DNA from 2 places in the Ferrimonas sp. YIN67 genome. Region 2 is predicted to be linked to the other one. Evidence: predicted binding sites of a transcription regulator. Region 2 holds the regulator's gene; the other holds the start of a gene.
The links. Region 2 encodes LexA, which represses DNA repair genes until DNA is damaged. Its sites were predicted from a motif close to TACTGTATNNNNATACAGTA; they were not measured.
Positions count from the first base shown of each region.

Region 1: the regulator LexA is predicted to act here: its motif matches at 2,383-2,402, upstream of AC2D8U_RS16605 (DNA topoisomerase III).

Region 1 is NZ_JBXVVJ010000008.1:162,819-166,573, forward strand. Features, by position in the region: gene AC2D8U_RS16595 (ChaN family lipoprotein) at 1-672, shown strand, start outside; gene AC2D8U_RS16600 (asparagine synthase-related protein) at 650-2,287, opposite strand; gene AC2D8U_RS16605 (DNA topoisomerase III) at 2,465-3,755, shown strand, end outside.
Region 2 is NZ_JBXVVJ010000009.1:167,216-170,970, reverse strand. Features, by position in the region: gene coxB (cytochrome c oxidase subunit II) at 1-970, opposite strand, end outside; gene AC2D8U_RS17640 (SulA-like leucine-rich domain-containing protein) at 1,232-1,687, opposite strand; gene lexA (transcriptional repressor LexA) at 1,687-2,310, opposite strand; gene plsB (glycerol-3-phosphate 1-O-acyltransferase PlsB) at 2,559-3,755, shown strand, end outside.

The sequences.
Region 1 (3,755 bases), on a different contig from region 2:
GCCGAAAGCCATCCGGTGTTGGTGATGGAGATGCTTCCCGGGGATCATGAGGTGATGGGCACGTTGGAACGGTCGGTGGCTGAACTGGATGATGAGACGCTGCGCAATTGGGTCGGTTGGCCCAGACGCGGCTGGTCCTGGGACGATTACCAGGAGCAGGTTCGTCGGGCACTGGCTTTGTCGATGCGTCTGGTGGCGGGCAACCTGACCACGACGCAGCTGGCCGGGGCGATGGCCGAGGGGGAGAGCGCTTTTGCGGACGCGCCCTGGTACGCCTCCTATCGACAGGTAGAGCCCAGGGTGCGCGGCGCCTGGGGAGAGCTGATGTACCAGCAGCATTGCGGTCAGCTGCCCAGAACACGGATGGCGCGCATGGTGCAGATCCAGGTGGCCAGGGATGCGAGCATGGCGCACGCCCTGGCCAGCCAGGCGGCCGATGGGGGGCTGCTGCTGGCCGGCGGGTTCCACGTCGCCTTGGAGGGGGTGCCGGCTCATCTGAAGGCTTCGGGGGCAAGCAGCCTCAGCATTGCCCTGCTGGAGGTCGAGGAACCACGCATCCGCTGGCAGGCGTATCTGCCGGAGGGGGCTGATGCCTACCGCTATCTCTGGTTTACGCCCCGCAGTCGTGAAGGCAGCTATTGCGAGGCGATCAGCGTGCGCCATAACGGTTGAAGATCTGCAGAGCCTGAAGGCTGGGACCGGCGTTGCGCACGCCCAGCAGATCGGCCAGACACAGCAGGGCCACCGAGCCCGGGCGCAGTTGCTTCGAACGTTGACCGCGCCAGTGGCGCCAGATCATATCTCGGCGCTGGCGCCGACTGCGGCGGCCGGCAAACTGCCACTGGGGCAGGGCGGGTGCCGGCAAGGGGCAGGGGAGGTGGCCCGGATAGGTTTGCCAGGGGGTCAGCAGGGTATCCGGATAGCAGAGCTCGAGCCAGTCCATGTAGAGCCGGTGGCCGTTTACCGCTTCGGCCGGGGCTGCCAGGATCGCATCCTGCAGCGCGGCGGAGTAAAAGGGCAGATGAAACTCCAGGCGATAATCGGCGAACTGTTCAAACGGCCCGGCCAGGTGGCGATGCTGATCCTGTTCCCACAGAAACAGCTGAAATGCCCGTGCCAGGGGGCGGTCCTGGTGGCGCAGCAACTCATTGAGCAGATCCTGTTTGAGATCGTCCTGCAGTTGCTGCCCATTATGCAGCAGACGTGCCGGTAGATAGGCCTGTTGCTGCTCGATATAGGCATCGATCACGGCTTCTGGATCGCCGGTGGTGATCGCCCGCTGCACCCCGAGATCGACGTAGACCCCCCCGGCGCAGACGCTGCCGCCATTGCCGGACCAGACAATCCGTCGTCGTCCCCGGTCGGCCTCTGACAGGTTGTGGCCCAGGCGCTGCTCGACCGTGATCCCCTGGGTATCGGTAACGGGAATGCGGATCAGATCCAGGCCCACCTTGTCGGCCCACCCCTGGGCACACAGGCTGTCCTGGCTGTCTGGGCGAGAGAAGTTCAGGGCTCGGATCTTCTGTTTACGACGCAGCAGCGCAGCCGAAATGACTCGGGAGTCCAGGCCGCCGGACAGGGTGGTGAGGCTCTCACTGTCGCTCCCAAGGCTGAGATCAACCGCCTGGCTAAAGGCGCTGTCGAGCCGTTCGACCAGAGTCTGCTGAGGGGCGGGGGCTTGCTCTTTGGGCCAGTGCAGATAGCGATGACGGCGGATCCCGCTGGCACTCAACTGCAGCGCCTCGCCGGGTCGGGCGCAGCGGATCTCCCGGTAGGGGGTCCGCTCTCCCAGGGCGAACCCCAGAGTGGCCAGGGCGCTGAGACCCACGGGATCTGTGGTGAGTGAGACAGGGAGAGCGCTCAGGCTGTGCTGCTGGCTGGCAAAGGCGATCAGACCGGGTTGCTCAAGCCAGTAGAGGGGTTTGAGGGCGAGGCGATCATGGTAGATCCCCAAGGTGCCCGCCTGCTTGTCATAGTGCAGCAGGGTAAAAGCGCCCTGGGCCTGCTGCAACAGCGTGCCGGGGGCCTTCTCATGGCACAGGCGGGCCAGATCCTGCTGGTAGTGGCCACTGAGCAGGGGGTGGCCCAACAGGGTTGCAATATGCGTGGCGGATTGCAGGGAGCACTCGGGGGATAACGCTTCGCTTGGGGCGATGGCTAGCCAGCAAGAGCGGAGGCTGAAGATCTTGGGATTCGGCACGCTTAGGCTTTCTAACAGTTTGTTTTTATGAACGTTATATTCCGGATCTTGTACTCTGTTACCTATCAAACCCACAACCTGGCTCATGCGTGCCTCCCGAAAACCCTGCTGGATCACTCTGTATAGTGGGCGGGACTGCAGTATCGATGCCAACATCGGGCATTGAGCACAAACCGCTCCTGCACTGTGTTTATATACAGTTCTTGTTGCCTCCTTTCTACGGCTTGATTACCCTGTGGCCATCGTTTCTCGTTTTCGAAAGCCATGGATCGTCTCTATATTGCCGAAAAACCCAGCCTGGGCCGGGCCATTGCGGCCGTGCTGCCCAAACCCCATATCAAGCATGAAGGCTATATCGAGCTGGGAAACGGCGACTGCGTCACCTGGTGCGTGGGTCACCTGCTTGAGCAGGTGGAGCCGGAGGCTTACGATCCCAGGTACAAGCAGTGGCGGATGGAAGATCTGCCTTTACGGGTGGCACAGTGGCAGCTCAAGGCCCGCCGTGGCATGGGCAAGCAGCTGGCGGTGATCCGCAAGTTGCTCAAGCAGGCCAAGACGCTGGTGCATGCCGGGGATCCGGATCGTGAGGGACAGCTGCTGGTGGATGAGGTGATCGATCACTTGGGCGTCAGCTCGGCACGCAGGGCGGGGATCAAGCGTCTGTTGATCGCCGATCTCAACCCGGCGGCGGTGCAGCGATCCCTCTCTCAGCTGAGGGAGAACAGCGAATTTATGCCCCTGTCCGTCTCGGCCCTGGCCCGCAGCCGGGCCGATTGGCTCTATGGCATGAATCTCTCCCGTGCTTTTACTCTGCTGGGGCGCAAGGCCGGCTACCAGGGGGTGTTGTCCGTTGGACGGGTACAGACGCCGGTATTGGGCCTGGTGGTTCGGCGAGACCAGGAGATTGAGGGCTTTGTGCCCAAACCCTATTACCGGCTCGATGCCTTGATCGCCCACCCCGAGGGGATCATCCGGGCGCGCTGGCAGCCCAGCGAGGCTTGTGCCCAGTGGCTGGATGAGTCCGGTCGCCTGCTGTCCCGAAAGCTGGCGGAGCACGTGGCCGGGCGGATCCAAGGCCAGGATGCCCGAGTGACCGAAGCGGAGTTTAAAGAGAAGCCCCAATCGGCGCCTCTGCCTTACTCCCTCTCCAGCCTGCAGATCGACGCCGCCAAACGGTTTGGATTGTCGGCCAAGGAGGTGTTGGCCTGTGCCCAGAAACTCTATGAGGGGCATAAGCTGATCACCTATCCCAGATCCGACTGCCGCTACCTGCCCAAGGATCACTGGAAAGAAGCTGACGCTGTGTGTCGGGCGATCCGGTCGAACCATGGCGAGCTGGCTAGTGCCGTGGAGGGCGCGGATCTGAGCCTGAAATCCCGCTGCTGGAACGATGCCAAGGTAGGAGCGCACCACGCCATCATCCCCACCCCCAAGGCCTCGGGAGGACGTTCACTGTCTGCCAATGAAGCCAAGGTGTATGGCCTGATCGCCCGCCAGTATCTGATGCAGTTTTACCCCCCCGCCCGTTTTGCCGAAGCCCGGCTGGAGTTTGAGA
Region 2 (3,755 bases):
CAAAGGCCTGCATCGCGGTACCGGGACGGCCGTTGGCCACAACATCGATATGTTTGGCGGGATCACCCAAGGCGATCGGGTTATCCTTGATGGCGGGGAACACGCCCGGCAACCCCATGCCATTGGGCTGATGACAGGCGGCACAACGACCGTTGTACACCTGCTCTCCCAGCACCATGGACTCTTCCATGGTTAAGTGTTGGGACAGGGAGGCTTGCTCAGCATCCGCCGCCGCGCCAGCGAGCCGTTTTTGTTCAGCCAGCCAGGCATCGAACTCCGCTTCTGGCAGTACCTCAACAACCACTGGCATATAGCCATGGTCTTTGCCGCACAGCTCGGCACACTGTCCCCGGTAGATCCCGGGCTCGTCGACCCGGGTCCAGGCTTCGTTGATAAATCCGGGGTTGGCGTCCTTCTTGACCGCAAAGGCAGGCACCCACCAAGAGTGGATCACATCATCTGAGGTCAGTAGGAAGCGCACTTTGCGGTTGGTGGGCAGCACCAAAGGCTTGTCGACTTCCAGCAGATAGTTCTCACCCTTTGCTGCCAGGTTATCGATCTGTTCCCTCGGGGTAGACATCAGGCTGAAGAAGCCAACCTCTTCACCAAAATACTGGTAGTGCCACTTCCACTGGGAGCCGGTGATCTGAATGGTCAGATCCGCATCGCTGGGATCTTCCATTGCGATCAGGGTGCTGGTGGCGGGTACGGCCATGCCGATCAGGATCAGGAAGGGCACCACGGTCCAGGCGATCTCCACCTTGGTGCTTTCATGGAAATTGGCGGGAGTCACTCCCTTGGCTTTGCGATGATGGATCAGTGAATAGATCATCACGCCAAAGACCAGCAGGGCGATCAGGCAACAGATATAAAAAATGGTCATATGCAGGCCATAGACCCGCTGACTGATCTCGGTCACCCCAGGCGTCATATTCCAGAGCGACTCATTGGCGATGGATGGCGATACCATCAGGGCCAGGCACCAGCCCAACAGCTTGTACGTCACAGACACTTCTCCTCTGAGCATTGCTTTCGCAACGACCAGAAAGAGCTTGCACAGTACAACCTGGCTCTATGTCAGCTCCTTCCCCGAACGGGCATGGGCATACGCGTGTCCAGCTGCGCAACATCTGCCATTACAACTGCCTAAATTTGTGCAATGTTTCCGGAGTTTAAGCTACAGGCTGTGCGTTAGTTGATCAAGATCACAAAAGCACTTCGGAGTAATTATTCAGTGAACAAGATTCGGAAGGTGAAGGGTTTCCTGATTGGCGCCCTGGATCAGAAATGCAGGACAATAGGCACGCTTCTGTACGAGCTGTAAACGCCGTCCATCCCGCTCATCTATTTTTGGCAACCAAGCAAAGGCCACGGCACAGGTCCCCCCCAGCATGGCCTGCTCCAGTGCCCACAGCGCCTCCACATCATCACTGCAGCGCACACGAAGGACACGGCGGGCATCGATCCCGGCCTGGGCCAGCAAGGAAAGCCAATTGTCGGCCGGAGGGTTGATCAGGACTATCCAGCCAGCCTGTTCGGCCAGTTCGCGCAAAGCAGGCATCAAGGCCCCGAGGACATTGACGCCCGCTCCGGGTGAACAGCAGGTCGACTGGGCGGTGGACCAGGGCCGGCGGGTGCCTTGCCAAAGGCCAGGATGATTGTGCGGCGTTCCCTGCTGCGTTTTCATTATTGCCAGTCTCCGTTTCTGACGACGCCTACGGCCAAGCCCTCAATGGTAAGGGGGATCTCTGCCAAATCGACGACAATCGGTTCATATTCTTCATTTTCGGCGTGAAGATAAACGACGTTACCCTGTTTTTGAAAGCGCTTCACCGTCACTTCATCATCGCCCACCCGGGCCACTACAACCTGGCCATTACGGGCCTCTCGGGTCTGGTGGACGGCCAGCAGATCACCATCGAGGATACCAATCTCCTTCATGGAGTCTCCGCGCACCCTCAGCAGATAGTTGGCCTCGGGACGAAACAGGGTGGGATCCATCTGATAGTGGGATTCCACATGCTCCTGCGCCAGGATGGGCTCACCAGCGGCGACCCGACCAATCAGCGGCAAACCCAGTTGCTCTGGCTCAGGCTCGTTATAAAGGACCCGGATCCCCCGGGAAGTGCCGGGTACGATCTCAATATAGCCTTTGCGTGCCAGCGCCTTGAGGTGCTCTTCCGCCGCATTGGCACTGCGAAAGCCCAGCTGACGAGCGATCTCCGCCCGGGTTGGCGGCATTCCGGTGTCCAGCATGTGCTGGCGAACAAGGTTAAACACCTGTTCCTGGCGAGGCGTCAACGGCTTCATGGCGATCCCTGTGTATTCGTACAGTATTGATACTGTAATCATATACAGGTAGCTGGTGATTTCAACAGCAATCTGTTGTGGATGAGGAAAAACTTCGAGGAAACTGGTCCGATGATGACGGCAGAGTGGACAAAATACAGCCACTCTTTGCGAAGCACTTGCCGCTCTGAGAGTCAGATAGCTGCCTGCCTAGCGCTTTGGGTGTACACTCTGCGCAACTCATTCAATATCCCAGAGAAGCAACCCTCGTGAGCAACACAATCCTAAACCACTGGCAGCGACCGGTCAGTTGGATGCAAAAGCTGATGGTGAAGAGCAAGCCGATCCCGGAACGGCCGATTACCGAGTTGGATCTCGATCTCAGTCGACCCATCGTTTATGTCCTTCCAAACGACTCTTTCTCCGACCGTCTGGCACTGCATGAGTGTTGCCTCAAACTCGGTCTGCCCAGCCCGTTCGAGCCTCTAGAGCTCAAGGGAGAGATCTTCGAACGCCTGGTGGCATTGGAAGGAACCACGCCCCTGTTCGGACAGGGTAATGGCACCGACTTCAAGGCCCGTTTCGAGCGTCTGCTGCAACTTCATCGGGATCACGAGGAACTGGACGTTCAGGTCGTGCCGGTCAGCCTATTGTGGGGCCGAAACCCCGGTAAAGAGGAGAGTGTCAGTGCCACGCTGCTCAACAAGAACAATCCAACCTGGCTGCGTAAAACCCTGATCCTCTCCGTCCTGGGCCGGGATAACTTTATCCGCTTCTCCCGCGCCGTTTCTCTGCGTTATATGGCAAACAATCATGGTACCGACGGCACCATCGCCAGCAAGCTGGCGCGAGTCGCACGGGTCCACTTCGGCCGCCAGCGCACCGTCGCTACGGGGCCACGCCTGCCGGACCGTCAAGCCCTCTTCCATGCCCTGCTTGCCGCCCCGGCCATCAAGAGCGCCATCGCCGACGAAGCCAAGAGCAAGAAGATCTCCGAAGAGAAAGCCCGTCAGCGAGCGCGGGAATACCTGGACGAGATCGCGGCCGACTACTCGGACAGCCTGTTCCGGATTGGGGATCGCGTCCTCACCTGGTTATGGAACAAACTCTACCGCGGGATCAACGTACGAGGTGCCGAGCAGGTCCGCCAGCTATCCCAGGATGGCCACGAGATCGTCTTCGTGCCTTGCCACCGCAGCCATATGGACTACCTGCTACTCTCCTACGTGATCTATCGTCAGGGTATGGTCCCACCGCATATCGCGGCCGGGGTTAACCTGAACTTCTGGCCGGCCGGTCCCATCTTCCGCCGGGGTGGTGCCTTTTTTATCCGCCGCTCTTTCCGGGGCAATAAGCTGTACTCCACCGTCTTCCGCGAATACCTGGATCAGCTGTTCAAGCGGGGTTACTCGGTGGAATACTTCACCGAAGGCGGGCGTTCCCGTACCGGCCGCCTGCTGCCGCCC